3 regions of the Pseudomonas sp. AC193 genome follow, and region 3 is predicted to be linked to each of the others. Evidence: predicted binding sites of a transcription regulator. Region 3 holds the regulator's gene; each other region holds the start of a gene.
What was found. The regulator FliA, encoded in region 3, starts transcription of late flagellar genes. The targets are predictions, from matches to a motif close to CTAAAGTTTNNNNNNNNNNNGCCGNTAA.
Positions count from the first base shown of each region.

Region 1: a site for FliA is predicted at 4,463-4,490, ahead of ACZZ0D_RS11645 (methyl-accepting chemotaxis protein). Genes of this name have one in related genera too.
Region 2: a site for FliA is predicted at 5,549-5,576, ahead of ACZZ0D_RS09625 (methyl-accepting chemotaxis protein). Genes of this name have one in related genera too.

Region 1 covers NZ_OZ409832.1:2,588,192-2,598,294, forward strand. The annotation lists gene ACZZ0D_RS11615 (alpha/beta hydrolase family protein) at 1-698, opposite strand, end outside; gene ACZZ0D_RS11620 (FMN-dependent NADH-azoreductase) at 936-1,547, opposite strand; gene ACZZ0D_RS11625 (LysR substrate-binding domain-containing protein) at 1,676-2,584, shown strand; gene ACZZ0D_RS11630 (MmcQ/YjbR family DNA-binding protein) at 2,581-2,940, shown strand; gene ACZZ0D_RS11635 (DUF1294 domain-containing protein) at 3,057-3,485, opposite strand; gene ACZZ0D_RS11640 (undecaprenyl-diphosphate phosphatase) at 3,482-4,312, opposite strand; gene ACZZ0D_RS11645 (methyl-accepting chemotaxis protein) at 4,618-6,252, shown strand; gene pnuC (nicotinamide riboside transporter PnuC) at 6,445-7,008, shown strand; gene ACZZ0D_RS11655 (AAA family ATPase) at 7,005-7,529, shown strand; gene ACZZ0D_RS11660 (hypothetical protein) at 7,887-8,336, shown strand; gene ACZZ0D_RS11665 (adhesin) at 8,338-8,907, shown strand; gene ACZZ0D_RS11670 (heme utilization protein) at 8,976-9,971, shown strand; gene ACZZ0D_RS11675 (C39 family peptidase) at 10,036-10,103, shown strand, end outside.
Region 2 covers NZ_OZ409832.1:2,090,604-2,100,706, reverse strand. The annotation lists gene ACZZ0D_RS09650 (LuxE/PaaK family acyltransferase) at 1-33, shown strand, start outside; gene ACZZ0D_RS09645 (aldehyde dehydrogenase family protein) at 35-2,434, shown strand; gene ACZZ0D_RS09640 (phenylacetate--CoA ligase family protein) at 2,463-3,752, shown strand; gene ACZZ0D_RS09635 (N-acetyltransferase family protein) at 3,752-4,678, shown strand; gene ACZZ0D_RS09630 (hypothetical protein) at 4,734-5,264, opposite strand; gene ACZZ0D_RS09625 (methyl-accepting chemotaxis protein) at 5,645-7,636, shown strand; gene ACZZ0D_RS09620 (DUF411 domain-containing protein) at 7,854-8,300, shown strand; gene ACZZ0D_RS09615 (YqaA family protein) at 8,300-8,734, shown strand; gene ACZZ0D_RS09610 (alpha/beta fold hydrolase) at 8,823-9,869, shown strand; gene ACZZ0D_RS09605 (D-2-hydroxyacid dehydrogenase family protein) at 9,883-10,103, shown strand, end outside.
Region 3 covers NZ_OZ409832.1:3,606,840-3,616,942, forward strand. The annotation lists gene ACZZ0D_RS16250 (ParA family protein) at 1-404, opposite strand, end outside; gene motD (flagellar motor protein MotD) at 448-1,338, opposite strand; gene ACZZ0D_RS16260 (flagellar motor protein) at 1,351-2,091, opposite strand; gene ACZZ0D_RS16265 (protein-glutamate methylesterase/protein-glutamine glutaminase) at 2,091-3,245, opposite strand; gene ACZZ0D_RS16270 (chemotaxis protein CheA) at 3,295-5,529, opposite strand; gene ACZZ0D_RS16275 (protein phosphatase CheZ) at 5,566-6,354, opposite strand; gene ACZZ0D_RS16280 (chemotaxis response regulator CheY) at 6,373-6,744, opposite strand; gene fliA (RNA polymerase sigma factor FliA) at 6,911-7,651, opposite strand; partial or broken gene fleN (flagellar synthesis regulator FleN) at 7,648-8,477, opposite strand; gene flhF (flagellar biosynthesis protein FlhF) at 8,594-9,934, opposite strand; gene flhA (flagellar biosynthesis protein FlhA) at 9,946-10,103, opposite strand, start outside.

The DNA.
Region 1 (10,103 bases), 1.0 Mb from region 3:
CTCAGCGGCGCCATTAACAGCAAGGCATGTACGCGCGGATCGGCGACAGGCTGCAAATCATCGCGATCCACAATCAACTCGCCCTTAGTGTTGCAGGCGTCGCGATCGTCAGGACGCTCTTGGCAGTAGCGACGCAAGCGATCCAGATCCGGCTGCGCCCCCGAAAGGATCAGCGCGGTCTCACCGCCTGCCGAATAGCCGATCACCCCGACCTGGTCGGCGTTGACGAATGGCGCAAGCATTGGGTCGCCAAGCGTGGCGGTAATCGCTTCGGATATCTGGATCGGCCGCCCGTAGAGGTTGCTGAGGGTACCGAGCCGGCTGTGATCCTTGGAGTTGTCGCCGGGGTGAATGACCGCTACGACGACGAAGCCTTTACGCGCCAGTGAGGTCGCGAGGTCATGCAATGCGAGCGGCGTCCCGGTGTTGCCATGGGACAACATCAGCATGGGAAAACGGCCAATGGCGATTTTGGTGTCTTCACCCGCCTCGACTGTGTAGCCCTCAATCAGCGCGGTGTGCTCGCGATCGCTGGAAGGATAGAAAGCGATGGCGCGCATCGGTTGCAGATCCAGTGGATCGAGGAACGTCATTTCGTGATAGCCGACGCTCCAGCGTGGATGCAACCCGGGGGCGGCGTGCACTGTATTCAGGCTGCCTAGCAGGCAAATCAGTAACGTTGCACAAAGACGCATCATCGGATGCCCCACCCTGTTGTTACTCAATCGAAAGATCCGCCGTGTTGCGAAGGCCGAAGCGCCGAGGATTCGGCCTTAGGCGATGGCAATACACTCAGACGCTGTTCGTTTAACTGCATAACCCGGGCCAGATTATGTAACAGCCTGAAACAAAAAACTCCGTATTCGGCCCTTGCAGAACCAGAATACAGAGTTTTTTGGGTGTTACCTGAACAACAGCTGTTCTTTACGCAAGCCTTACGCAGCGGCGAACAGTTGCTCGCTGATTTTCGCTTGAGCAGCGGTCATCGCGTTGTTGCGCACTTCGTCTCCGTACGCCAGACCTTCAGCGCGAACGATTTCGATGTCGGTGATGCCGAGGAAACCCAGCACCAGCTTCAAGTAGTCTTCGTGAGCAACGCCGCTCGCTTGACCGGCGTGGATGCCGCCAGCGGTCGACACGATGACGACTTTCTTGCCACCGCACAGGCCTTCAGGGCCGGCTTCGGTGTAACGGAAAGTCTGGCCGGCAACGGCGATGCGGTCGATCCAGGCTTTGAGTTGGGTTGGCACGGTGAAGTTGTACATCGGTGCGGCGATGACGATCGCGTCAGCAGCGATGAACTCGGCCAGGGTGGTCGCGCTCAGGTCGGCTTCGTGCTGTTGTGCGGCGTTGCGCAGTTCAGCGGTGGTGCCGGCGGCAACCAGGGTAGTCGACGAGAAGTGGCTGATGGCGTCAGCGGCCAGGTCGCGGTAAGTGACCACGGCGCTCGGCTCGGCGGCTTGCCAGGCTTTGGTGACTTGGCTGCTCAACTGACGGGAGGCCGAGTTGTCGCCCAGAATGCTCGAATCGATATGCAGCAGTTTCATGCGGAATCTCCTGGAATGCATCGCCTGTGGCGACTGAATGGAGACAATCCTACGCAAGAAACCAATGGATGATTAGCCGCCGACAATGCGATAGTTTGTCCCACTGATAGAACAGTTGGATTTCCCTGATGCAAGATCTCAACGATCTCTACTATTTCGCCAAAGTCGTCGAGGCCGGTGGCTTTGCGGCGGCGGGCCGTTTGCTGGGCATTCCCAAGTCACGACTGTCGCGGCGAATTGCCGAACTCGAAGAGCGACTCGGCGCGCGTCTGCTGCAGCGCACCACACGCCAGCTCAATCTCACTGCGGTCGGCGAGCGTTATCTGCGTCACTGTCAGGCGATGTTGCTGGAAGCGGAAATGGCTGACGAGGCCGTGGCGAGCATGTCCAGCGAGCCACGCGGGCGATTGCGTGTGTCATGCCCTACCGGGTTGGCCCATGAAATGCTGCCGATGGTCATCAGCGACTTTCTTGGCAAATTTCCGCAGGTACAACTGGAAGTGGTGCTGCTCAATCGCCGGGTGGATCTGGTCACCGAAGGGATTGATGTCGCGTTGCGCGTCAGAGAACTGGGTGACGAAGATCCATTGCTGGTGACTCGACGATTGCGTCAGGCGCAAATGGTGGTGATCGCCAGCCCGGCTTTTCTTGAAGGCAAGACGATCGAACATCCGCAAGACCTGAAAAATCTGCCGGTGCTCGGCGCGCTGGAAGCTGATCGCATGGTGCATGTGCGCTTGCTCGATCAACACGGCAAGAGCTTCGAGCTGAGTATGGAGGCACGGCTGGGGATTGACGATTTTGTGGTGCGCAAGGCCTGCGTACTGGCCGGTCAGGGCTTTACGCTGTTGCCGATGATGTATTGCGAAAGCGAACTGGAAAACGGCACGCTGGTGCAGATGCTGCCGGAGTGGTCGCTGCCAGGCGGCTGGCTGCAAGCGGTGTACCCGCATCGTCGCGGGGTGATGCCGGCGGTGCGCGCGTGGATCGATCATCTGGTCGAGTCGTTCAATGCCTGTGGGGAGCGGTTGCTATGACGAAAGGAAAAATGAGCGAAGCGGACGTCGCCGCGTTTTGCCTGGGCCTGCCCGGTGCTCGGGAAGATTACAAATGGGGCGGCGTGCGCGTGTTCTCGATTGCCGGCAACAAGATGTTTGCCTTGCAGGGACTGCGCGGTGATTCGTTGGCGTTCAAGGTCGACAAGGATCTGTTCCTCGGCCATTGCGACCGCCCGGGAATTCACCCGGCGCCGTATCTGGCGCGGGCGCAGTGGATCATCATGCACCCGCCCTACCCGCTGGGCGCTGAGGAGTTGCGCGGATTGTTGCAGCGCTCGCACCAGTTGGTAGTAAGCAAACTGCCCAAGAAAACCCAGATCGGCCTACTGCTGTAAACCCAATCCCCCGTAGGAGCTGCCGAAGGCTGCGATCTTTGGACTTTGATATTAAAAAAGCAAAATCAAAAGATCGCAGCCTTCGGCAGCTCCTACAGGGGGGAGTCGGTATTTGTTTAGAACAGGGCCAGCAGGTTCGAGCCGAGGAATATCTGGTCGATCCAGAACACCTGGTGCAGCGCAACGATCACCCAGAACAGCACCTGAAACGACACCTTGCGCGTCTTGTGCCGAAACACTTGCTGGGCGATCAACGCACCCGGCCAGCCGCCGGCCAGTTCCACCGCGTGAAGGATGTTCTCCGGCGTGCGCCAGGCATCGGCGCGGGCCTTGCGTTTATCTGCCCAGTACAGAAAAAACGCCAGCACGCTGACAATGCCGTACGCCGCCAATGGCACCAGCGAAATCCCGCGCACCCACATCGACAACGAGCCGAACAACGGCAACGCGAGAACGATCAGCAGCACCACCAGTTTCAATTTCAGATGCTGAATGTTGCCGCCCGAAGGTCGCCCTTCCGGCCGGCGTGCGCGGGAATCACTCATGGTTTGGCTGCCGACCAGTCCACCCAGCCAAACTGCCAGGTCGCCAGAATCACCAGACCGAAGACGATCCGGTACCAGGCGAACGCCGCATAGCTGTGGCTGGCGATGAACTTGAGCAAACCTTTCACCGCGATCATGGCAAAGATGAAAGCGGTGACAAAACCAATGGCGAACACTGGAAAGTCCGCCGGCACAAACAAGTGGCGGTACTTGAAGCCCGAGTAAACCGCTGCACCGACCATGGTTGGCATGGCGAGGAAGAACGAGAACTCGGTTGCGGTTTTGCGCGACAGACCGAAAAGCAAACCACCGATGATCGTCGAGCCGGAGCGCGAAGTCCCTGGAATCATTGCCAGACATTGGGCGAAACCGATTTTCAAGGCGTCCGTCCAGCGAATCTCATCGACCGTTTCGGCATGCACTTCATGCTGACGCTTTTCCGCCCACAACATGATGATGCCGCCAATGACCAGAGCCGCCGCAACGGTGATCGGGTTGAACAGGTACTCGTGGATCAGGTCGGCAAAAATCACCCCCAATACCACTGCCGGCAAGAAAGCGATCAGCAGATTAGCGGTAAAACGCCGCGCGCTCGGCTGGGTCGGTAAACCGATGACCACGTCGAGAATCTTGCGGCGAAACTCCCAGACCACCGCGAGGATCGCGCCGAGCTGGATGATGATATTGAACGCCATGGCCCGTTCGCCGCCGAAGTTGAGCAAATCGGCAACGATGATCTGGTGTCCGGTACTGGAAATGGGCAAAAACTCCGTGAGCCCCTCTACAACTCCAAGTATCAGTGCCTGCAAGGCGGTCCAAAGATCCATCAATCCCCCAAAGAGCGATGCACGACGGCATGCCCCGATAGTATTTTTCTTACGTTCACTGCGATCAGCGTAGCTGTTTATGGCTGTACCGATTCCGCGCGCACAGGATCCACACGAAATGGTCAAAATTCCGTGAAATATCAACTTGGATTCAGGTTTTTACGCGCGGGGCCGAAATCCTATCAGACAAGCCGTAAAAGCGCTGCCGTGTTATACGACTTGGGTCGCGTAGGCCGCATCACCGAATCGTGGTTGGATGCTGGCGATGGTTTATGACAATAAAAAGAACCCGGAGTGACAGCGTTATGAACAGCTTGCGCAGTGTGTCGATCAGCCGACGCTTGTGGCTCATCTTGGTGGTAGCGGTGGTGATGTTGTTGACCTTGGGCGCCTTGATGCTCAAGCAGATCCACGCCGATCTCTATCATGCCAAAGCCCAGAAAACCCAGCATGTGGTGCAAACCGCCAGCGGCCTGCTGACCTATTACCACGACCTGGAAACCGCCGGCACCCTGAGCAAAGAGGCTGCGCAGAAGCAGGCGCTGACTGCGATCCGCGGCCTGCGCTATGACCAGAACGACTATTTCTGGATAAACGACCTCACGCCCGTGATGGTCATGCACCCCACCAACCCCAAACTTGAAGGCCAGAACCTTTCGGCAATTCGCGATCCGGACGGTTTTGCGGTGTTTAACGAGATGGTCGCCATCGCCAAAGCCAAGGGCGCCGGCATGGTGGATTACCGTTGGCCAAAACCCGGTGCCAGCGAACCTGTGGCCAAGACCTCCTACGTCAAACTGTTCGAGCCGTGGGGCTGGGTACTTGGCTCCGGCGTGTATATCGACGACGTACAGGCCGAATTTCAGGGCCAGGTGATCAAAGCCTCGGCGATTGGTCTGGCGATCGCCGTGATCATGGCGCTGCTGGTGATTCTGATTGCGCGCAGCATCGTGCGGCCGTTGCAGGAAACCGTGAACGCCATGGCCAACATCGCCAGCGGCGAAAGCGACCTGACTCGCAGTCTCGATACCCACGGTCAGGACGAAGTCACTGAGCTGGCGCACCACTTCAACGCCTTCACGGCCAAGCTGCGTAGGGTGATCGGCGACTTGCAGGTCTCGGCCAGTGCGCTGGGCGTGTCGTCCAGCGAACTGGGCAACGATGCCTCGCAGGCGCAGCAACGCAGTCAGCAGCAATCGCAGCAAATGGAGTTGGTGGCCACCGCGATCAACGAGGTGACCTACGGCGTGCAGGACGTGGCGAAAAACGCCGAGCACGCGGCCGCGGAAATGCGCGACGCCGAAGCGCAGGCACAACAGGGACAGATCAATATCGATGGCAGCTTGCAACAGATCGACAAACTGTCGGGGACGATTGGTCAGGCGGTTGAAGTGATTCGCACATTGGCTGCTGAAAGCACGCAGATTGGTAGTGTGCTGGAAGTGATTCGTTCGATTGCCGAGCAGACCAATCTACTCGCGCTCAACGCTGCTATCGAAGCGGCGCGTGCTGGCGAACAGGGTCGCGGTTTTGCGGTGGTGGCGGATGAGGTTCGATTGCTCGCGCAACGGACGCAGAAGTCGACGGCGGAAATTCAGACGATGATTGAGCGTTTGCAGAATCATTCCGAAGCCGCCGTTAAGGTGATTGGCGACAGCAGCAAGGCTTCGCAGCTGACCATTGAGCAAGCAGGACTGGCCGGGGCCAGTTTGAGTGCGATTGGCCAGGCACTGCGCAATCTCAACGGTTTGAATGCGTCGATCGCCAGCGCCACGCTGCAGCAGGCGCATGTGGTTGAGGACATCAACCAGAACGTGACCCAAGCAGCCGGGCTATCGCACAGCACGGCGTTGGCGGCGGAACAGTCGAGTGTGGCCAGCGTACGGCTTGCGCAACTCAGCGAACAGCTGAACGGCTTGCTGCGCCAATTCCGCGTTTGACGCATTTCACTGTGGGAGCGGGCTTGCTCGCGAAGGCGTCCTGTCAGTCACCTCTTACTTGACTGATACAGCGCTTTCGCGAGCAAGCCCGCTCCCACAGGTTTTTGGTGGTGTGCCAGTTGATTGTGTGAACCTCATTCGAGAGGTTTTGGTTACAATCCGCCCCCTCTTCAACTCCCCCAAGGAAGACTCATGTCCGGGCTCGAACTGTTTGCCGCCGCTCTCGGTGTGATTGCCGTGTGGCTGACGGTTAAACAGAATCCGCTGTGCTGGCCGATCGGGCTGGTCATGGTGTTGCTCTACAGCTGGATCTTCTTTGAGGTGAAGCTGTATTCGGACATGTTGCTGCAAGTGATCTATGCCGCCCTGCAAGTCTACGGCTGGTGGCAGTGGACGCGGGCCGGGACGATGCATGACGGGCGTCAGGTCACCCGCCTCGATCAGCGTTCGATTCTGTTGGGGCTGGGTGTCGGCGCGGTTGGCAGTTTGTTGCTGGGCGCGGCGATGGCGCACTGGACGGATGCTGCGCAACCTTGGCTCGACGCTGCGCTCACCGGTTTTAGCCTGGTCGCGCAGTTGTGGATGGCGCAGAAACGTCTGCAATGCTGGGCGCTGTGGTTTGTGCTGGATGTGATCTTCGTCGGGTTGTTCATCTATAAAGGCCTGTACCTCACCGCTGCGCTGTACGCCTTGTTCACCCTGATTGCGGTGCAAGGCTGGCGCGAATGGCGGGCGGATCCGGCGTTGCGCACATGAAAGTCGTGGTGCTCACCGGCCCTGAATCGACGGGCAAGAGCTGGCTCGCTGCCGGCCTGCAAAAGCAGTTTGGCGGGGTTCGGGTGGATGAGTACGTGCGCCGGTTCATCGAAGAGAATCCGCGCGATACTTGTCTGGCTGACATTCCCGCGATCGCCCGTGGCCAGTTGCAATGGGAAGACGAGGCACGCGCGCAGCGGCCAGCGCTGCTGATTCTCGACACCCACTTGTTGAGCAATATCCTCTGGAGTCAGACGCTGTTCGGTGATTGTCCGGACTGGCTGGAGCCCGAGCTATTGGCGCGGCATTACGATTTGCACCTGTTGCTGTCCCCTGAGCAGATCGACTGGACGGATGACGGTCAGCGCTGCCAACCGGATCTGCAGGAACGTCTGGCGTTCTTTCGAGCCACACAAAACTGGCTGGAAAAACACCGGCAGCCCTTTCAAATCATTCAAGGCAACTGGGCCGAGCGACAGGCGCAAGCCGTAGCCGCGGTCGCACATCTATTGGCTGAGTGATCAGCGACGTGGGGCTTTTGCCCCACCAATTTCCCCTGTTCTGGGGCAATTGTGTCCGTTTCTGAAACACTCGCCCGAGTGCAAAGTGGCCGTTTCAACGCCCTTCATCGTTTTGTCATGCCGCTTGTTACGTTGATGAAACACATCCCCGCAAACCCTTGTTCCAGAGCTTTGTTCAGCGAACAGACAGGTCTTCTGGCCAAGCACTGTTTCAGCGATGAAACATCACGTGTTTCAGCCCTGCGAACTTTTCCGATAACCCATTGAAAAACCGTCTGTTTTAAAAAGCGGCACAGCTTTCGCTCTCTCCTTCCCAACGCTGACTAGGGCCAGCCCACTGAAGAAGGAATTGCCGCCGTGGGGAATATCAAAAAAGGCTTCACCTGCCTGGTGCTGATCGGATCTGCAGCCAGCACATTCATCAGTTTTTACGCTCAGGCCGAAGGCAACGGCGTGATTGTGCTCAATCGCGATGTCCAGGTTCATTCGATCGGCCGCGAGAGGGGCAAAGACCCCTACCCAACCACCGTCAATGCCAACCCTTCGGCGCGAGTCGTTCAGGCCGTGAACAGCGGTGAACTCAGCGATGGCGAGTTTGCCAGCGTCGCCAGCGGTTCCTCCATCAGCGGCACCATCATGAATCAAAACGGTGCGCTGCCCGGTACCAACGTCATCACCAACCCCAACGGGTTGCCCGGTATGAGTGCCGGTCACGGTGGCGGCAGCGGCGGCAGCATTTCCAACACCATCAATCGCTCTCTGAGCACCGGTCTCGCCCCGCTAACCCGCATGGCTGGAGGCCAATGAGATGAATCGCACTCTACTCATTCTGGCCCTGCTCAGCTGCACCAGCGCCATGGCCGACTCCAGCAACAACAACGCAGACATTCAGAACACCGGCATCCAATACAAAGGTAACTACAACGTTAACCAGGCCGCCGGCGACCAGATGCAACAAACCAACACCAAAGCGATCGCCATCGGCACCAGTGCCAGCGCATCGACCAGCGTGATTCAGCGCATCGACACCCCGGCCGAACGCTCGGCCAATGCCAGCGCGAACATCGGCGGCAACTCTTTCAGTAATGGTAACGGGATTCTGGGCGTGAACCAGGGTGCCGGGGCCAACAACCAAATGGCCAACGTGACGCGCGTCAGCATCAGTGCTGCCCCGCAGAGCGTTGACGATAGCGCCCTTTCGCAACAGAACGTGGCGTTGTTACCGAGCTCAGGAGCAACTGGTACCTCAATCGGCAGCCGCCAGGTCACGACAAGTGATCAGGCCTTCACCGGCAGCCGCGGGGTAATCCAGGTGAACCAGAGTGCCGGGGTGGGGAACCGAATGGCTAACACCCTGAGCATCCGGGTCGCAGACTGACCCATATAAAAAGCAGTGCAATTAGAAAGTACCAACACTTAACCAACTAATAAGCACGGAGAAACACCATGAAAACTACAATGGCTCTCAAACCACTGGTTTTCGCACTTGCAGCAGTAATGGCAATGGCGGCTCAAGCAGGCGGCAATGATCATGGTAACAATGGCGGTCATGGTCACAACCCTCCTCCACCAAAAGGCCCAACCCTGGAAGAACTCCTGCAAATCGGTGCCGGCGCTGGGGCTGCCGTACTCGATGCGCAAGACAGTAACAGCAACATCGTTATCAACCAGGGCACTAAAAACAATGCCACTGTCGATAACTCGGCGAACGGTTCCAACGGCAACCTGGGCATGAACAACACCGCCGGCGACGGCAACCAACAAGACAACGCTGCTGCATTGGCCACTGCTGACGAAAGCTTCATCTTCGGCTCGGCGGTCGCTGTCTCCAGCGCTACCCAGGTTAACAGCGGCAACACCGTTGCCAATGCTTCGACCACCAACAATGCAAGCTTGAACAACGTCGGCAATGCTGGTTCCGGCAACATCGGTATCAACAACAGTGCTGGCAACTTCAACCAACAGAAAAACAACCTCGCCATTGCAGTGTCGGGTGGTCGTGTAGCGAATGCTGCTGCAGCGGCTAACCAGACTTCCACCGGTCTGACGGTTGGTAACGCCGGTACTCAAACCTACAAAACCACTACGCTCACTGGCACAGTTGCCGCTCTCGGCGCCTTCGGCGCAGTCGGCGAAGCAACCATCAAAGGTGATAGCGGTCACGGCGGTGGCGGCTATGACGACAAAGGCCACGGCGGCAGCGGTGGTAGCAAAGATCAGAAAGCTACCTTCGAAGCTGTGGGTGTCTTCGGTCTGGCTGGCGTAACCACTCAACAAGTGATGACTCCAGACGGCTGGAAAAACCCTGTGACCAACAATGCCACCCTGAGCAACGTTGGCAACAACTTCTCCGGCAACGCTGGTTTCAACAACGCCGCCGGTGTTGGCAACCAACAAAGCAACTCGCTGTCCATCGCCGCAGGTTGCAAAGCCTGCATGTAATCGCGATCGAACTGAAAGCCCCGGCAACGGGGCTTTTCCTTCAGTCCGCCAAGGCGTATCGATCATGCGTAAAACTGCCCTTATCGCTTTGCTTTGCCTGTCTGGCTTGAGCCAGGCCGCGCAAATGCCAGT
Region 2 (10,103 bases), 1.5 Mb from region 3:
ATGGCCGCCGCCGAACTGCTGGGGGATCACTGACATGTTTTTGATTAATGGACAGCTGAATCCCCAACGTAGCCTCGATGACGCACTGCACACTCTTTATGCGGATCTGCCACAGCGCTTGAGCATGCCCTTGCGCGCAGAAACGGTGATCAGCGCAGCAATCCGGTTCGCCGAACAATTGCGCGACGGCAGCACACTCGCGCTCGACGCCGAGCAATGCCAAGCGTTGATCAACTTCTGCCAGGCCGATGCTTTGCGCCACAAACTTGCGCGCGAACTCGGCGATCAACCAACCTCACTGCGGCGTATTTATTACCGTCAGCCACGTTTCGAAAGCTGGCGCGCATTGGGACTGGTCGTGCACATCACGCCGGGCAACGCGCCGTTGCTGGCATTCTGCGCGGTGCTTGAAGGTTTGCTGGCCGGCAACGTCAATTGGCTGCGCCCCAGCAGCAGCGATCAAGGATTGACCGCGCGTCTGCTTCAAGCGCTGGTGCAATGCGATGCCAGCGGACAACTCGCCGGCTACATCGCCGTATTACCGGTGACCACTGCGCACATCGGTCAGCTGTGCAAAAAGGCCAACGGCGTCGCCGCCTGGGGTGGAGAGTCCGCGTTGCGGGCCATCCGCCAACAGCTGCCGCCCGGTTGCCGCTGGATCGATTGGGGACATCGCATCAGCTTCGTTTACATGACACCGGAGGCGGCATCAGCGCAGGCGCTGGATGCCGTGGTCGATGAGGTCTGTTGTCTGGATCAGCAGGCGTGCTCCAGCCCGCAATGGCTGCTGGTGGACAGCGATGACCCTGCGGCTCTGCGCGACATCGGTCAAAAAGTGGCCGAGGCCTTTGAACGTCGCGCCGGGCAATGGCCAGCGTTGCAGCCCACGCTGCAAGAAGCCTCGCAAATCACCACCCAAACGCAGATGACCCGCTTGGCGCAGAGTTTTGCCGGGCAGATGGGGCACGTCTGGAGCGGATCGGGCTGGCGTGTGATTTGGGCGCATACCCGCCAATTGAGCCCCTCACCGTTGTTTCGCAGCTTGCTGCTGTTCCCGGTGCCTCGCGCGCGAATCAGTGAAACCTTGCTGAATTGGCGAAACGTCCTGCAAAGCTGCGCGCTGGTGTGCGAGGACAGCCAAATCAGTGAGCTGACGCAAACGTTGATCAGCGCCGGCGTCACCCGTCTGGCGCCGGTCAATGCCATTCACGACGGCTATGACGGCGAACCCCACGACGGCGTCTATGCGCTGCAACGGCTTAGCCGTCGAGTGTCGGTCAGCCTGTCCGCAACCACACTGCCGACCCATGCAACCCTTGACCCACTGCCACTGGCGCCCGTCCACAACGGTCAGCCGATCATGAGTAAAGACGCCTTCGTCTCGCAGCCCATCAATCCGGCAGCGCAACTGTATTTTCGCTCCGGCGGCAGCAGCGGCCTGCCGGCGTTGGCGGGTTTCAGCTACCGCGACTTCGAGCGGCAGATGCGTGCAACGGCCGATGGACTATTTGCGGCTGGTCTGGATCCGCGCCGTGACCGGGTCATGAATCTGTTCTTCAGTGGCGGGTTGTACGGTGGTTTCTTCAGCTTCGCCAAAGTGCTTGAGCTGCTCGACGTTAGCCACCTGCCGATGGGTGCCCCCGCCGATGATGAATACGCTGAAATCGCGCAACTGATCGTCGATCAACGCGTCAACGTGCTGATTGGCATGCCGAGCACCCTGCACCGCTTGTTCCTTAAAGAGAAAGAGCGACTGCAAGCGTACGGCAACATCGAAAAAGTCTTTCTCGGTGGTGAGCACGGCAGTGAGCAAAGTCGCGATCTGCTGCAAAGTTGCGGCGTTTCCCTCATCCGTTCGGCCATTTACGGCAGCGTTGACGCAGGCCCGCTGGGCCACGCATGCCAGGCGACCGGCGATGGCGTGTTTCATCTGCTAAGCGATATCCAGCACCTGGAAATTATCGGGTTCGATGACGACGTCGCGGTGAGCGGTGATGGCGTCGGCCGACTGATCTTTACCTCAACCGCCCGGGAGGGCCAGTTCGTCGAGCGTTATGACATCGGCGACAGTGGTCGCTGGGTGCCCGGGCATTGTGCTTGCGGGCTGCTCTCGCCGCGTTTCGAACTGATGCAACGCCACGGAAAACTGATTCGTATCGGCACCGATTTCATTTCCCTGAGCGAATTGGCCGAGCGCCTGCAAAGCCCTTTCCAACTGTTGCTTGACCACGCACCCGACGGCGTCGAACGCATGCACCTGCGCTCGGAACTCTCATCAGAGGAGGCGCTGACCAGACTGGCCAGCTACTTGACGCTCGCGACCGTCGTGCAAAACGGATTGTTGGTGCTCGAAGTTGAAGCCTGTTCCGTCGAACACTTCACTCGCCACAAACACAGCGGCAAGACGCCGATATTCATCGACTCACGGCGTTAACAGCCGACTTATTACAAGAGAAAACACCGTGAAAACTATTCATCAACTCAACGAGCTGATCACCTACGCTCGTCAACACTCGGGTTTTTACACAGAAACGCTGGGCCCTGTTAATCAACCGATCACGGCTTTGTCCCAACTGCCACTGACCGATCCAGTCGACTACTGGGATCAAAGCCATGACCTTGATCGTTGGCCTGTGCTGACAGGTTCACCGAGTCAGGCGCTGGTGTTCAAAACAGGCGGCTCGACCAGCGCGGGCAAGTTGTCCGTTTACAGCCGCAGTGAATGGCACGCGCTCGTCAGAGACTTCGGTCATAGTCTGACAATGCAGTTCAAGCCCGACGATCGCGTGGCCAATCTGTTTTTCGCCGGCGACTTGTACGCCAGCTTTCTGTTTATTCATGACGCGCTCGCGCATGTCGATACGTCGATTACCGAATTCCCTTTCACCGGCGACGTCGATTCCAGTGTATTGGCCGAAGCGATCGTTCAGCATCGGATCAATGTTCTGGCGGGAGTGCCTGCGCACCTGTTGGCATTTGCCGCCTGGCTCAGTCGTCATGGGCAGATTCTGCAGGGCGTCGAGACAATCCTTTACGGCGGCGAAAGCTTGTTTGCTTCGCAGCGGCAGGTACTCGGCCAAGTTTTCCCCAACGCCCGCATCACCTCCATTGGCTACGCCAGCGTCGATGCCGGTTTTATCGGCGCCAGTACACTGGACTGTGATGACGGCGAGCATCGAATGCAGGACGAGCACGCCATTATCGAGATCATTGACGAGGTGTCCGGAGCGCTGATCGATGACTGTGATCAGCCGGGACTGTTAGTGCTGACCAACCTGAATCGAACCTTGATGCCGCTGATTCGCTACCCGGTCGGCGATCGCGCCTGCTGGCGTGAGCCCGCCGGCACCGCCCGGCGTAAATTTGCCCTAAAAGGACGCAGCGCCAGCAGCCAACGGGTGCGCGTGGGCCTGCTTTCGCTGATTCCGAGCGAAATCGGCGCCATCGTCCAGCACACCGTTGGCAGCGACGACTGGCAACTGATGATCGAACAGACAGCGCACAAGGATGTATTGAGCCTGAAGTGGCAACCGACCACCCCGCCGCCGTCCGATGAGAACGCTTGCCGGCAACTTGAATCGCGCTTGGTCGAGTGCTATCCGCTGATCAAAAAACTGCAGGCTGACCAATTGCTGGAACTGCGCATTCAGCGTTGCACATCCGAAGACCTGCAACGTCATCCGCGCTCCGGAAAATGCTTGCGCATACTCGATCGGCGCGTGTACTCGCCCCCTGCTGCGGGGCTTACGTGATGGAAACACTGATTTTACGCAACTACCGCAATTCCGACGCAACGGCGGTCAGCCAACTGTTCAGGCAGGTCTACGGTGATCACTATGTGCAACCGCATGTGTACCTGCCGCACATGATTAGCCAGAACCACGCGGATCATCGATGGCATTCGCTGGTTGCCGAAGTCGATGAACAGATCCTCGGCCACGCCACACTGTTTCGCGAAACCGCCTCGCACAGCGCCGAACTGGCGCTGAGCGTCGTCCACCCGCAAACCCGTGGCCAACAAATCGCCACGCGTCTGGGCGAGCAGTTACTGACTCATGCGCAGGCGTTGGGGTGTCGCAATGTCACGATCAAGCAAGTCACCCATCACCCCTACACGCAGCGGATGGCCGCCAGCCTTGGCTTTCATAACACCGGGCTGCTGCCGGACTACGTACCCTCGCCGTTCGGCGCCAGCACGCCGGAATCGATTGTCATTGGTTGCCGGGTCATTCCAGGCTATCAACAACCGTTGCCAAACCAACGCTGGCCGACCTGTTGCGCGGCATTCATGCTCCACCTCAGCAACGTGTTCGGTGTCGATGATCAAACGCCTCGCTGGAGCGGCGTACCGGTTCAGCTGGAAAAGCAGGCGAACCGTTACGACATGCTTGTGAAAAAGATCGGTCTGGGCTTGATCAGGCAGTTGCGAGAGTTGCCAGCGCATTGGCTGGTGTCGATAAAGCTCAGACTGTCCAGGCACTTTGCCGTGGATCTGAGCCGGCTCGCCGATATCGGTTTTGTCTTTACGGGACTGGCGCCGGGACACGGCAAATACGAGGGATGGTTGGCGTTGTTTCATCGGGGTATGTGTCAGCGGACGCTGCATCTCCACTGTCCGCACATGCAACGCTTGCACGAACTGACGCAAACGCAGGCAGCCACACAGATTGATCGTTAGCTGAAGCAGTGACCTGTGGTCTGCAAAAATGCCCCAGACCACAGGATTATGTTGTTTATGCCTTGGCTTTAACGCCTTTATCCGAAGGAGGTGTAGGCGCGTTGCCTTCACCGTAGGTCTTCAGATTCTGCAGCACATAGATGGCTTTCTTGAATTCGGGGATCAGGCTCTTACCGTAGAAATTGCCGTTGAGGCTATTGCTCTGGATGGTGTCCAGTTGAGTGGCGAAATACTCCAGCGCGTTAAAGCGTGCTTCAGGGTCTTTCTGTACGCCGAAACGGTCGAATTTGTCGCCGGCATTGAGCAGAGTGATGGAGGTGATCTCTGAGATCAGCCCTCTACCGCGCAGAAATTCGCTCAGATTACCCAGTTGTTTCACCGACACGTTGGTCGGGTCAAACCCTTTGATCTGCTTGCGCAGTCCTTGCTTGTCCATCTCGGCAACGTTCAAGGCATTAGGGTTGGTGCCGACCTTGGTGAGCATTTGCTGCACCTTGACGCTCTGAGCCACCTGTTTCTTCGCACCCGTGTCGCGAACCAGAACGCCGGCCTTGCTCTGCCAGGTACCGGTAATGCCGATAGTCATGCGAAAACTCCTTGAAAAACGGCCATGAAATGTCCTTGTTGAGCGACTTGTATGCCCGAGAGTATCGGCCGGCACACCAGTGACTCCAACTTATTTATGGTCTTTTTACACATTTCGTACATTTTAGATACAAATCTGCAAAGCCTCCTAAATAAAGGCTTACAGCGATATTGTTAGAGCGCCGAGAATAGATTTATAGCACTAATGAACAGGCTGGTTAGTTTGAATGTATCAATGCCGATACGTGCCTTTGATCGACAATTCGAAATCCAGTACGAAAGTACCTAAAGCTTCCCTTTGCCGCGACGATACGTAGGGATACCCGCACTGTTTCGAATCCCCGCGCCATAACTACAATCGCAGCTCAAGGACCGGTTTCCATGCCCGCATTCCGCACCATTCAGGCTCGCTACACGCTGTTTCTGGTTCTGTTCATTCTGCTGTTGTCAGTGCTGACCGTGGTCGGCATCAGCCAATTGGTCGCGCCCAAATTGCGGCACACCGAAGAGCAAGTCGTGCTCAATCGCATCGCCGAAGTTGCTGAACAGATTCAGGGCGAATTGAACAAGGTTCAGGCACAGCAACGCAGCATCACTCAAACCATCCCACTGCTCGACAGCGCGGCAATCGACACCGTGTTGCCGGGGCTGGTTGACCAGTACGGCGAATTGAAAGTCTTTGGCGGCGGTATCTGGCCGCTGCCCGGCCAACGTGAAGCCGGACGCAACAAGTTCAGCACTTTCTGGCACCGCGACGCCTCGGGAAAACTGGCGGTAAACACCTTCTGGAACAGCGACGCCGCGCCCAATTACTACGACCAGAGCTGGTACAAGGGCGGCATGCAAACCCCGCGCGGCCAGTGCGCCTGGGCCGCTGCCTACAAAGACGATGCCAGTGCCGAGCCGCGCACCAACTGCGCCATGGCCATCCAGAAAAACGGCGTAGCGTGGGGCGTGTCGACCATCGACGTGACCCTCGGCTTTTTCAATGATCTGGTGGCGCGCAAGGAAAAAGATCTCAACGCCGAAATGCTCATCGTCGAAGCCGACGGCAAGATCATCAGCAACAGCTCGCGAATCAGCGGCCCGATCGTGCTGAAGAACATCAGCGAGCTGGCGGGCAACCTGCCGTTCGCCAAGCAGATCAACGCCGGCCTGCAAAACCGCGAGCAATCGCAACGCATCGAGTTCGACAACAACGGTCAGGACAGCACCTTCTTTATGCGTCCGATCGAAGGCACGCCGTGGTTCCTCGCCACCGCCCTGCCGACCAAAATGCTCACCGCCCAGCGTGATGACGTGCTCAGCACCTTGAGCCTGTTGCAGATTCCGCTGGTGATTCTGTTGGTGCTGCTGCAGGTCTACGCGATTCGTCAGTTGATCGCGCGCATGAAAGCGTTGAAGGCCAACATTGATTTGCTCTCCAGCGGCGATGCCGACCTGACCAAGCGCATCACCATTCGCGCCGAAGATGAACTGGGCGCGATCGGCCATTCGATCAACACGTTTATCGCGTACCTGCAAAACATGATCGGCGAAGTGACTCACGCTACCGGGGCAATGGCTTCGAGCCTCGACAACCTGCAACGCACCTCGGCGCACACCAGTCAGATTCTGTTGCGCCATGCCTCGGAAACCGATCAGACGGTTACCGCGATCACCGAAATGAGCTCGACCGCCGAAAGCGTCGCGCAAAATGCCGCTGAAACCGCCGCGTTCACCCAAAAAGCCAACGAAAACGCCGACCGCTCGCGGGTGGTGGTCGGTGAAGCGACCAACAGCGTTGTAGCGCTGATCGACGAAGTGGCCAGCGCTACCCATAAAGTTGAAAACATGCAGCAGGACGCTCAGCGCATCACCGAGATTCTCGGCGTGATTGGCGCGATTGCCGGCCAGACCAACCTGTTGGCGCTTAACGCTGCGATTGAAGCCGCCCGCGCCGGAGAACAGGGTCGTGGTTTTGCCGTGGTGGCTGACGAAGTCCGCGCCCTCGCTGCTCGCACTCAGGCCAGCACTTCGGAAATCAACGAAATGTTGACCCGCCTTACACAAGGCGTGAGTTCGTCGGTGGCGGCGATGGAAAACACCCAAGCCAGTTGCCAGTCGGCCGCCGATGCTACGGCGCGGGTCAACACCGGTCTCGATGAAATGGCCGGTTCGGTCAGCCACATCAACAGCCTCAGCACACAAATCGCCACCGCCGCCGAACAGCAAAGCGCCGTGACCGAAGAGATCAACCGCAGCATGGTGCAAATCCGCCACATGGTTGAGGAACTGGTACACGGCGGCCAGGCCAGCGAGTTGAATACGCAGCAATTGCTGGAGGCTAATAGCCGGGTGAGTGCGATTATGGGGCGCTTTAAAGTCAGCTGAACCACCAAAGTGACACCCCTGTAGGAGCTGCCGCAGGCTGCGATCTTTTGATTTGGCTTTTAAGGGGCAAGATCAAAAGATCGCAGCCTGCGGCAGTTCCTACAGGGACTACGGCGTTCCGGTCTTGTAGCAACTGGAAACACTCCGTTGAAGCCGGGCAGGAAAAACCGGTCAAAATACGTTCTTTTTTGACCGCCACTCGACTCGAGAACCTGTCATGCGAACCTCTCTGCGTCTGCTCACCCTGAGCGCTCTGTTCATTTCTTCCCTGGCGCAAGCCGCCGATCTGATCCCGATCGAAGTTCACCGCGACGCCAATTGCGGCTGCTGCAAGAAGTGGATCAGCCACCTCGAAGCCAACGGCTTTAAAGTTGAAGACCATGTCGAGAGCGACATGAGCAGCTTCAAACAACAACACGGCGTGCCACCGCGTCTGGCGTCGTGCCACACCGCGATCATCAATGGCAAATTCGTCGAAGGCCATGTACCGGCCGATCAAGTGCTGGCCCTGACCAAGCGCGATGATCTGCTCGGTGTCGCCGCGCCGGGCATGCCGATGGGCTCGCCGGGCATGGAAATGGATGGCATGAGCGATGCTTATCAAGTGATCGGTTTGAAGAAGAACGGCACTGACGTCGTGGTGGCGGACTACCCGGCTCATTGATGGGTGCAGCATACGTCGGGCTGTTCTTTGCCGCGTTCGGTGCGGCAACGTTATTGCCGTTGCAGTCCGAGGCGTTACTGGTCGGGTTGATCGTCAGCGAGCGCTACTGGCTGTGGGGGTTGTTGGCGGTAGCGACGCTGGGCAATGTGCTCGGCTCGCTGGTCAATTGGTGGCTGGGGCGCGGGATCGAGCGATTTCAGGAACGCCGCTGGTTTCCGGTCAGCGCCAAACACATGGCCACTGCGCGCAAGCACTATGAGCGTTACGGTCATTGGTCGTTGCTGCTCAGTTGGTTGCCGATTATCGGTGACCCACTGACGCTGATCGCCGGCGTCATGCGCGAACCCCTCGGGCGTTTTCTGCTGATCGTCACACTCGCCAAAGGCGCGCGCTATGGCGTGCTGGCCCTGCTGACCCTCGGCTGGCTCGGTTGAACCATCAGCCGCCGACATTGCCTGTGTGTTTAACGTCGCCGTAATACGGCCATTCCAGCATCGGCCGATTTCCATGGAGTTTGTCCCTATGTCCAACTCGTTAAACCGCTGGTTGCCCGGCCTGTTTCTCAGCGCTGCCCTGCCCCTGTTTGCCCATGCCGCCACTGAAACCGCGCCCGCCGAAGGCCCGGCGTATGGCCCGGAACTGCAGGGCTTCGAATACCCTTACACGCTTAAACACTTCGCTTTCCAGTCCCAAGGCAAATCCCTGCAAATGGGTTACTTGGACGTCGCCGCTCACGGCAAGGCCAATGGCCGCACCGTGGTGTTGATGCACGGCAAGAATTTTTGCGGCGCGACCTGGGACAGTTCGATCAAAGCCCTGAGCGAGGCCGGTTACCGGGTGATCGCGCCGGATCAGATTGGGTTCTGCTCCTCCAGCAAACCCGACAACTATCAGTACAGCTTCCAGCAACTGGCGACCAACACCCAGCAACTGCTGAAAGCGCTGGGCATCCAGAGAGCTACGCTGCTCGGCCACTCCACCGGCGGCATGCTGGCCACGCGTTATGCGCTGCTGTTCCCGGAGCAGGTCGATCAACTGGCGCTGGTCAACCCGATCGGTCTGGAAGACTGGAAAGCCCTTGGCGTGCCCTATCGCAGCGTCGATCAGTGGTATGAGCGCGAACTGAAAGTCACTGCCCAAGGCATTCGCGACTACGAACGCACGACTTATTACGATGGCCGCTGGAAGCCTGAATTCGATCGCTGGGTAGACATGCTCGCCGGCCTCAGCAAAGGCCCGGGCAAGACCCAAGTCGCCTGGAACTCGGCGCTGATCTACGACATGATTTTCACCCAGCCGGTGTACTACGAGTTCAAGAACCTGAAAATGCCGACGCTGTTGTTGATCGGTACCTCCGACACCACGGCCATCGGCAAGGACATTGCGCCACCGGAAGTGAAGGCGAAGATCGGTCACTACGATGTTCTCGGCAAAGAGGTGGCGAAACTGATCCCGCAGTCGACGCTGGTGGAATTCCCCGGCATGGGCCACGCGCCACAAATGGAAGAACCCGAGCAGTTCCACAAAGCGCTGCTGGGCTGGCTGAGCAAAACCAATCCCGTTCGTTGATGAGGTAAGGCTGATGGCGGTGCAGATTGCGGTAATCGATGACTGGCAAGACGTGGCCCGCAACGTGGTCGACTGGTCTGTGCTGGACGGCATCGGCGAAGTCACGTTTGAACATGATTACCCGGCGGACAACGCCACTTTGGCGCAACGTCTGGGCCGCTATCAGGTGATTTGCGTGATGCGCGAGCGCACGCGTTTCGATGAGGATTTGCTCAAGCGTCTGCCCAATCTGAA
Region 3 (10,103 bases):
CCGAGCAACGGCGGGCTGTCGATGATCGCGTAATCGAAGTCTTGCCACAGTTGCGCCAGACTCTTGGCGATCACCAACCCCAAGCCACTCTGCCCCGGTGACTGCCGCTCAAGAGTCGCCAGTGCGGTGCTCGACGGCAACAGCGAAATACGTTCGTCACTGGTCGACAACAGCAACTGCCCCGGCAGGCCTTGCGGCACGCTGCCCTTGTGCAGAAACAGGTCGTAGTTGCTGTGTTCCAGGCTGTCGGGGTCGTAGCCGAAATAGCTGGTCATCGAGCCGTGCGGGTCGAGATCGACCACAACCACGCGCTTGCCCGCCTCGGCCAGCAACCCGGCTAAAGCGATGGAAGATGTGGTTTTACCGACACCACCCTTTTGATTGGCGACTGCCCAGACTCTCATTCGGTTCGTTCCTCCCGGCCGATATGCTCGACCGAGACATAGCTCAGCGTGTTAATGCGGGTGACGGAGAATTGACGGCACTCTCGCGTCCCGGCGTCTTGACCGGGGTCGGTGCAGTTTGTGTGCCAGCGCGCTTCAACGCGGCGTCCGGTTGCGCATTGGCCGTCCCGGTGCCCGTCAGGCTGCGGCGGACATCGAGATTGCGCGACACCACCAACACCACCCGACGATTCTTCGCGCGGCCTTCAACGGTGGCGTTGTTGGCCACCGGTTGAAATTCGCCGTAACCCACCGACGCCAACCGGCCAGGGTTCACACCCTGCATCGCCAGCATGCGCACGATGCTCGCCGAACGCGCCGAGGACAGTTCCCAGTTGGTCGGGTACTGCGCGGTGCGGATCGGCTGATCATCGGTGAAGCCTTCGACGTGAATCGGGTTATCGAACGGTTTCAGAATCGCCGCGACCTTGTCGATGATGTTGAACGCGATATCGCTCGGCATGGCGTCGCCACTGCCGAACAACAGGCTGGAATTGAGTTCGATCTCGACCCACAACTCGTTGCCGCGCACGGTCATCTGGTTGGACGCGATCAAGTCGCCGAACGCGGCGCTGATGTCATCGGAGATGCTTTTCAGCGGATCGCTGGCCCCGGCGATACCGGCATCAATCTGCTCGGCATCCTTGACCAGCGGCTTGGCCGGAGTGGTGGTTTTCGGTCGCTCATCACCGATCGGAATCGGTTTGAGCGCGCGGTCGGAGTCTTTGAAAACACCGACCAGCGCCTCGGAAATTTCTTTGTACTTGCCTTCGTTGATCGACGAAATCGAGTACATCACCACGAAGAACGCGAACAGCAAGGTGATGAAATCCGCGTAGGACACCAGCCAGCGCTCGTGATTGACGTGTTCTTCCTGGTGGCGACGACGAGCCATGAGGTTATTCCCTTAATCCATGAAGCCTTGCAGCTTCAACTCAATGGAGCGAGGGTTTTCACCTTCGGCGATCGACAGGATCCCTTCCAACAACATTTCGCGATAACGCGACTGCCGCAACGCGATTGCCTTCAGCTTGGCCGCCACTGGCAACAACACCAGGTTGGCACTGGCGACACCGTAAATGGTGGCGACGAATGCCACGGCGATACCGCTGCCCAGTTGCGTCGGATCGGCCAGATTGCCCATCACGTGGATCAGGCCCATCACCGCACCGATGATGCCGATGGTGGGCGCGTAACCGCCCATGCTTTCAAAGACTTTCGCGGCTTCGATATCGCGCGCTTCCTGGGTGTAGAAATCCACTTCAAGGATGCTGCGAATCGCTTCCGGCTCGGCGCCATCGACCAGCAGTTGCAGGCCTTTGCGCGAGTAATTATCCGGTTCAGCATCGGCCACGCCTTCCAGACCCAGCAGGCCTTCCTTGCGCGCGGTGAGGCTCCAGTTGACGACACGGTCGATGCCGCCGGCCAGATCAACCCGGGGCGGAAACAGAATCCACGCCAGAATCTGCATGGCGCGTTTGAACGCGCTCATCGGCGATTGCAGCAGCGCCGCGCCGACGGTGCCGCCGAGGACGATCAACGCGGCAGGACCGTTGGCCAGCGCACCGATGTGGCCGCCTTCAAGGTAGTTGCCGCCGATGATGGCGACGAACGCCATGATGATCCCGATAAGGCTTAGAACATCCATCAGATACACGCCTCGACGATGTGCTTGCCGATCTCGTCCAGGCTGTACACCGCGTCGGCGAGGTCAGCTTTGACGATGGCCATCGGCATGCCGTAGATCACGCAACTGGCTTCGTCCTGCGCCCAGATCGAGCTGCCGCCCTGCTTGAGCAAACGCGCGCCTTCACGGCCGTCGGCGCCCATGCCTGTGAGCACCACCGCCAGAACTTTGTCACCGTAGGACTTGGCCGCAGAGCCGAAGGTGATGTCCACGCACGGCTTGTAATTCAGACGCTCGTCGCCCGGCAGAATCTTCACCGCGCCACGGCCGTCGATCATCATTTGCTTGCCACCCGGCGCCAGCAACGCCAGCCCCGGACGCAGGATGTCGCCATCCTCGGCTTCCTTGACGGTGATGCGGCAGAGTTTGTCGAGACGCTCGGCAAACGCTTTGGTGAACGCCGCCGGCATGTGCTGGATCAACACGATCGGTGCCGGGAAGTTCGCTGGCAACTGAGTCAACACCCGTTGCAGCGCAACCGGACCGCCCGTCGAGGTGCCGATGGCAACCAGTTTGTAAGCCTTGCGTTTCGGTGCCGGCGACGAAGCGCTGGCGGCCGGTGCACGGGTTGCAACCGGAGCATGCACTGGCGCTGGACGCACCGCAGCGCTGGTGCTGTGGCTGCTGCTGTGGCTACTGAAACTTGATGCAGTCGGAGCAGGCGTCGGTGCAGGCGCAGCCACTGGAGCCGGCGCACTGTAAGCACTGAAACGACGATTACTGCGCGAGATGCTGTGCACCTTTTCGCACAGCAGTTGTTTGACCTTCTCGGGATTGCGCGAGATGTCTTCGAAATTCTTCGGCAGAAAATCCACCGCGCCGGCGTCCAGCGCATCGAGGGTGACCCGAGCGCCTTCGTGGGTCAGCGAGGAGAACATCAACACCGGAGTCGGGCAGCGCTGCATGATGTGCCGCACCGCCGTGATGCCGTCCATCATGGGCATCTCGTAGTCCATGGTGATCACGTCCGGCTTCAGCGCCAGTGCCTGATCGATGGCCTCTTTACCGTTGGTGGCGGTGCCGACCACCTGGATGCTCGGATCCGCTGAAAGAATTTCCGAGACGCGGCGGCGGAAAAAACCCGAATCGTCCACCACCAGGACTTTGACTGCCATAAACACTCCATTAGGTGCAGCGGAGCGTAATCGCCCCGCCGCCCCGGATTCAAATACGCCGTGCGGCGTAACGCTTGAGCATGCTTGGAACATCGAGAATCAGCGCGATGCGGCCGTCACCGGTGATGGTGGCGCCGGACATGCCCGGAGTGCCCTGCAGCATTTTGCCCAATGGCTTGATGACCACTTCTTCCTGGCCGACCAGTTGATCGACGACGAAGCCGATCCGCTGAGTGCCCACCGAAAGGATCACCACATGGCCTTCGCGCTGCTCTTCGTGAGCGGCGGAGCTGACCAGCCAGCGCTTGAGGTAGAACAGTGGCAGCGCCTTGTCCCGCACGATCACCACTTCCTGGCCGTCGACGACGTTGGTGGTCGACAGGTCGAGGTGGAAAATTTCGTTGACGTTGACCAGCGGGAACGCGAACGCCTGATTGCCGAGCATGACCATCAACGTCGGCATGATCGCCAGCGTCAGCGGCACCTTGATGACAATCTTCGAGCCCTGGCCCTTGGTCGAGTAGATGTTGATCGAACCGTTGAGCTGGGAAATCTTGGTCTTCACCACGTCCATGCCGACACCGCGGCCGGAGACGTCGGAGATCTCGGTCTTGGTCGAGAAACCCGGAGCGAAGATCAGGTTGTAGCACTCGGTATCGCTGAGGCGATCGGCCGCGTCCTTGTCCATCACCCCGCGTTTTACCGCGATGGCGCGCAGCACGTTCGGATCCATGCCTTTGCCGTCATCGGAAATCGACAGCAGGATGTGATCGCCTTCTTGCTCGGCGGCCAGCACCACACGACCGCCACGGGCCTTGCCCGATGCTTCGCGTTCTTCCGGCGACTCGATGCCGTGGTCGACCGCGTTACGCACCAAGTGAGCCAGCGGATCGGCCAGGGCCTCGACGAGGTTTTTGTCGAGGTCGGTTTCTTCGCCGACCAGCTCCAAGTTGATCTCTTTTTTCAGCTGACGGGCCAGGTCACGAACCAGACGCGGGAAGCGCCCGAAGACTTTCTTGATCGGCTGCATCCGCGTTTTCATCACTGCGGTTTGCAGGTCAGCGGTGACCACATCGAGGTTCGACACAGCCTTTTGCATGGCTTCGTCGCCGCTGTTCAAGCCCAGGCGCACCAGACGGTTACGCACCAGTACCAGTTCGCCGACCATGTTCATGATTTCGTCGAGACGTGCGGTATCGACGCGCACGGTGGTCTCGGCTTCGCTCGCCGGTTTTTCCGGTGGCGGTGTTGCCGGTGCACGGGCCGGAGCCGGCGCAGCAGCTTTGGGGGCTTCGGCTTTTGGCTCAGGCTTGGCGACAGGTTTCGGCGCCGCAGCGGCTGGAGCCTTGGCGACTGGCGTGGCCACCGTCGAAGCGCTGCCCGCAGAGGCGGCGCCGACATCGGTGAATTTGCCTTTGCCGTGCAATTCGTCGAGCAGCGATTCGAATTCGTGATCGCTGATCAAGTCGCTGCCGGCAGCGGCGGCCGCTGGAGCAGCAGGCGCAGGTGCCGAGGCAATCGCCGACTCCAGCGCTTCGACGGCGAAGTTGCCTTTGCCGTGCAACTGATCGAGCAACGCTTCAAATTCGTCGTCGGTGATGTCCGAGCTGTCGCCCGCTGCCGGAGCAACCGGAGCCGCTGGCGTCGCCGCTACGGCGTCCGGCGCGAACTGGCCTTTGCCGTGCAGTTGATCCAGCAACGACTCGAATTCGGCGTCGGTGATTTCATCGCTGGCGGCGCTATCGGCCACCGGCGCTGGCGGGGCTTCGGCTTGTGCCTTGACGGCATTCAGCGAGTCCAGCAGTTGTTCAAATTCGTTGTCGGTGATGTCGCCCGAATCGCTTTCCGCGACCGGCGCTTCAACGACTTCTTCGACCGCGACGGCATCCGCCGATTGCGGCTCGGCCAGACGTGCCAGCGCTGCCAGCAGCTCAGGCGTTGCAGCGGTGATCGGTGCGCGTTCACGCACCTCAGTGAACATGCTGTTCACCGCGTCCAGTGCTTCCAGCACCACGTCCATCAGTTCTGCATCAACGCGACGCTCACCCTTGCGCAGGATGTCGAACACGTTTTCGGCGATGTGACAGCACTCCACCAGCTCATTGAGCTGAAGGAAGCCGGCGCCCCCTTTTACAGTGTGGAAACCGCGAAAAATTGCATTGAGCAGATCCGCGTCATCCGGTCGGCTTTCCAGCTCGACCAGTTGCTCGGACAGTTGCTCAAGAATCTCGCCGGCCTCAACCAGGAAATCCTGAAGGATCTCTTCATCGGCGCCGAAGCTCATTAATGGGGTGCTCCTAACAGGTCTAAAAACCTAAACTCAAAATCCAAGGCTGGATAACAAATCGTCCACATCGTCCTGACCGGACACAACGTCTTCTCGTTTATCGGCATGAATCTGCGGACCTTCACCCTGCGAGAGATGTTTTTGTGGATCTTTTTCTGCAAGCATCGCGGCGCGGTCATGTTCGATGCCCGCAAAGCGGTCCACCTGACTGGCCATGAGTACGAGTTTGAGCAAATTGCTTTCGACTTCGGTGACCAGTTGGGTCACGCGTTTGATCACCTGACCGGTGAGGTCCTGGTAATCCTGGGCCAGCAGAATGTCGTTGAGATTGCTCGACACCGCACGGTTGCCCGTGTGGCTGCGCGACAGAAAACCGTCGACCCGGCGCGCCAGTTCGCGGAACTCTTCAGCCCCGACTTCGCGGCGCATGAAACGGCCCCAATCCGTGCTCAGAGCCTGGGCTTCTTCAGCCAGACCATTGACCACCGGCGTGGCGCTTTCCACCAGATCCATGGTGCGGTTGGCCGCAGCTTCCGTCAGCTTGACCACATAGCCCAGACGTTCGGTAGCGTCGGTGATTTGCGACACTTCCTCGGCCTGCGGCATGTGCGGATCGATCTGGAAATTGACGATCGCACTGTGCAGTTCGCGTGTGAGCTTGCCCACTTCCTGATACAGGCCGCGGTCACGGGTCTGATTGAGCTCATGGATCAGTTGCACAGCGTCGCCGAACTTGCCTTTTTCAAGGCTCTCGACCAGTTCGACCGCGTGTTTTTTCAGGGTCGACTCGAAATCGCCCTGTGAAAATTCTTTATGCTCCATAGCTCCCCCGCGCGTTCATCAGCCGATGCGTTCGAAAATCTTCTCGATTTTGTCTTTCAGCGCCTGAGCCGTGAAAGGTTTGACGACGTAGCCGTTCACACCGGCCTGAGCGGCTTCGATGATCTGCTCGCGCTTGGCTTCAGCAGTCACCATCAATACCGGCAGGTGCTTGAGTTTTTCGTCGGCACGCACGTGACGCAGCAGGTCGATACCGGTCATGCCCGGCATGTTCCAGTCCGTTACCAGAAAGTCGATGCTTCCGCTGTTGAGCACTGGAATGGCAGTGGTGCCATCGTCAGCCTCGACGGTGTTGGTGAACCCAAGATCACGCAGCAGGTTCTTGATGATCCGCCGCATCGTTGAGAAGTCATCAACGATGAGGATTTTCATGTCTTTGTTCAATTCGACCTCCAAGCAGTCTTAAACGCGCCCAGCACCTGGACGCGCCACTTCAATCAATCGGCGCAGCACTCGAAGACTGTCTGGAGCACAACAGAGCAAGACCGGTGCCGTTCATCACCGCACCAGCCTCGTTCGCAGTGTCCCCACACTGCCTTCAGCGCGCTCGCCACTCCCCCAAACGCCCCCGCAAACGGGCCGCGCACTGGCTGTGTAACTGGCTGACCCGCGATTCACTGACGCCAAGGACTTCACCGATTTCCTTGAGGTTCAGCTCTTCGTCGTAGTACAGCGCCAACACCAGTCGCTCACGCTCCGGCAAATTGGCAATCGCGTCCGCCAGCGCCGCCTGGAAGCGTTCATCTTCCAGATCGCGTGACGGCTCAAGATGAGCACTCGCGCCATCCTCGTGCAGCCCTTCGTGTTCGCCGTCCTGCAACAGATCGTCGAAACTGAACAGGCGACTGCCCAAGGTGTCATTCAAAATCCCGTAGTAATCGTCGAGACTCAATTGGAGTTCGGCCGCAACTTCGTGATCTTTAGCATCACGGCCGGTTTTAGCTTCAATTGAGCGAATTGCGTCGCTGACCATCCGGGTATTGCGGTGAACCGAGCGTGGTGCCCAATCCCCTTTGCGCACTTCGTCGAGCATCGCGCCGCGGATTCGAATGCCCGCGTACGTTTCGAAACTGGCGCCTTTACTGGCGTCGTATTTGGTCGAGACTTCAAGCAGGCCGATCATCCCGGCCTGGATCAGGTCTTCAACCTGCACACTTGCCGGCAACCGCGCCAGCAAGTGATAGGCAATGCGTTTGACCAGCGGCGCGTAACGCTCGATCAGCTCGTACTGAGCGTCGCGTGCCGACTTCTTGTAGTAATTCATACCGCTAGCGGTCATAGCACGGGCCCTGCCGTTTGCTGCACGAGGCGCTCGACAAAAAACTCAAGGTGGCCGCGCGGGTTGGCGGGCAGCGGCCAGGTGTCGACCTTTTGCGCGATGGCCTTGAACGCCAGCGCGCACTTGGAACGCGGGAAGGCTTCATAGACAGCGCGCTGCTTCTGCACCGCTTTGCGCACGCTTTCGTCGTAAGGCACGGCGCCGACGTATTGTAAGGCGACGTCGAGGAAGCGATCCGTGACCTTGGTCAACTTGGCGAACAGGTTGCGACCTTCTTGCGGGCTCTGCGCCATGTTGGCGAGGACGCGGAAGCGGTTCATGCCGTAATCGCGGTTGAGCAGTTTGATCAGTGCGTAAGCGTCAGTGATCGAGGTCGGCTCATCGCAGACCACCAGCAACACTTCCTGCGCTGCGCGAACGAAACTGACTACCGAGTCACCAATACCTGCAGCGGTGTCGATCACCAGAACGTCGAGATTGTCGCCGATGTCACTGAAGGCCTGAATCAGGCCGGCGTGTTGCGCCGGGCTCAGATGAACCATGCTCTGCGTGCCGGACGCGGCCGGTACGATGCGGATCCCGCCGGGACCTGCAACAGTACGTCGCGCAGCTCACAGCGGCCTTCGATGACATCGGCCAGAGTGCGTTTGGGTGTCAGGCCCAGCAGAACGTCGACGTTCGCCAGTCCCAGATCGGCGTCCAGCAGCATGACCCGACGGCCAAGCTCTGCCAGCGCCAGAGACAAGTTCACTGACACGTTAGTTTTGCCGACGCCACCTTTGCCGCCGGTCACCGCGATCACCTGTACGGGATGCATGCTGCCCATGTTATTTCTTTACCTTGTCTTGCATAGACGGAGGCCACATTACTGGCTGCGCGTTCACAAACGGAACAATGCATGGCAGACCATCGATGTAGGTACAAAAACTGTTCATGAATACCTCAGCCTACCTGCTTGGTGGGGCTGTGGTAGATATCAGCGAACATGTCAGCCATGGCTTCTTCGCTGGGTTCTTCCTGCATTTGCACGCTGACGGCGCGGCTGACCAGTTGATGACGGCGCGGCAGATGCAAATCATCCGGAATCCGTGGGCCATCGGTCAGGTACGCGACCGGCAATTCATGACTGATCGCCAGGCTTAACACTTCGCCAAGGCTGGCCGTTTCATCCAGTTTAGTCAGGATGCACCCGGCGAGCCCGCAACGCTTGTAACTGTGATAAGCGGCGGTTAGAACCTGTTTCTGGCTGGTGGTTGCCAATACCAGATAATTTTTTGAACGGATGCCACGCCCGGCGAGGCTTTCGAGCTGCATGCGCAGGGCCGGATCGCTGGCTTGCAGGCCGGCGGTATCGATCAGCACCACGCGTTTGCGCAGCAATGGATCCAGCGCCTGCACCAGCGACTGGCCCGGATCAACGTGGGTCACCGGCACATTGAGAATGCGGCCCAGGGTCTTCAGTTGTTCCTGCGCGCCGATGCGGAAGCTGTCCATGCTCACCAGCGCGACATTCTGCGCGCCGTATTTCAGCACATAACGTGCGGCCAGTTTCGCCAGCGTGGTGGTCTTGCCCATGCCGGCAGGGCCGACCATGGCGATCACACCACCCTCTTCCAGCGGCTCGACTTCCGGCACGGCAATCATTCGCGCCAGATGCGCGAGCAGCATGCGCCAGGCCTGACGCGGCTCTTCGATGTCGCTGATCATCGACAGCAGATCACGCGACAGCGGGCCAGACAGACCGATGCGTTGCAGACGGCGATACAGATTGGCTTGCGCCGGACGGCTGCCCTGCAGTTGATTCCAGGCCAGTGTGCCGAGCTGCACTTCCATCAGCTCGCGCAGGCTGTTCAATTCAAAACGCATCGAATCCAGTGCGCGTGGATCGACGCCGCCGGAGGACTGCGCCGGTGCCGGGGCTGGACGCGCTGGCGCGGCGTAGGTCGGCTCCGTCAGCGGTTCAGCGGCGGTCAACGGCAGGCCAGCGGTGAGTGGCAGGCCGGCAAAGATCTGGCGATTGCTATTGCCATCGGCTTCGCCACGCAGGCTCAGCTCGGCCTGGGCGGTGACGATGCGCGACTGGGTCTTGCGCAGCTCGTCTTCGAGTTCCATGTTCGGAACCCGTGGCGCCAGCGCCGACAATTTGTAATCGAGCGCAGCCGTCAGCTCGACACCGCCGGCAATGCGGCGGTTGCCAATGATGGCGGCATCAGCGCCCAGCTCATCACGAACCAGCTTCATGGCCTGACGCATATCGGCGGCGAAAAAACGCTTAACTTGCATGAACCACTACCTCAGCCGTTGGGCCCTACTGTCGCAACAATTGTCACTTGCTTGTTGTCCGGTATTTCCTGGTAGGCCAGCACGTGCAATCCAGGGACTGCGAGGCGGCCAAAGCGCGAGAGCATCGCGCGCACCGGGCCTGCTACCAACAGGATCACCGGCTGACCTT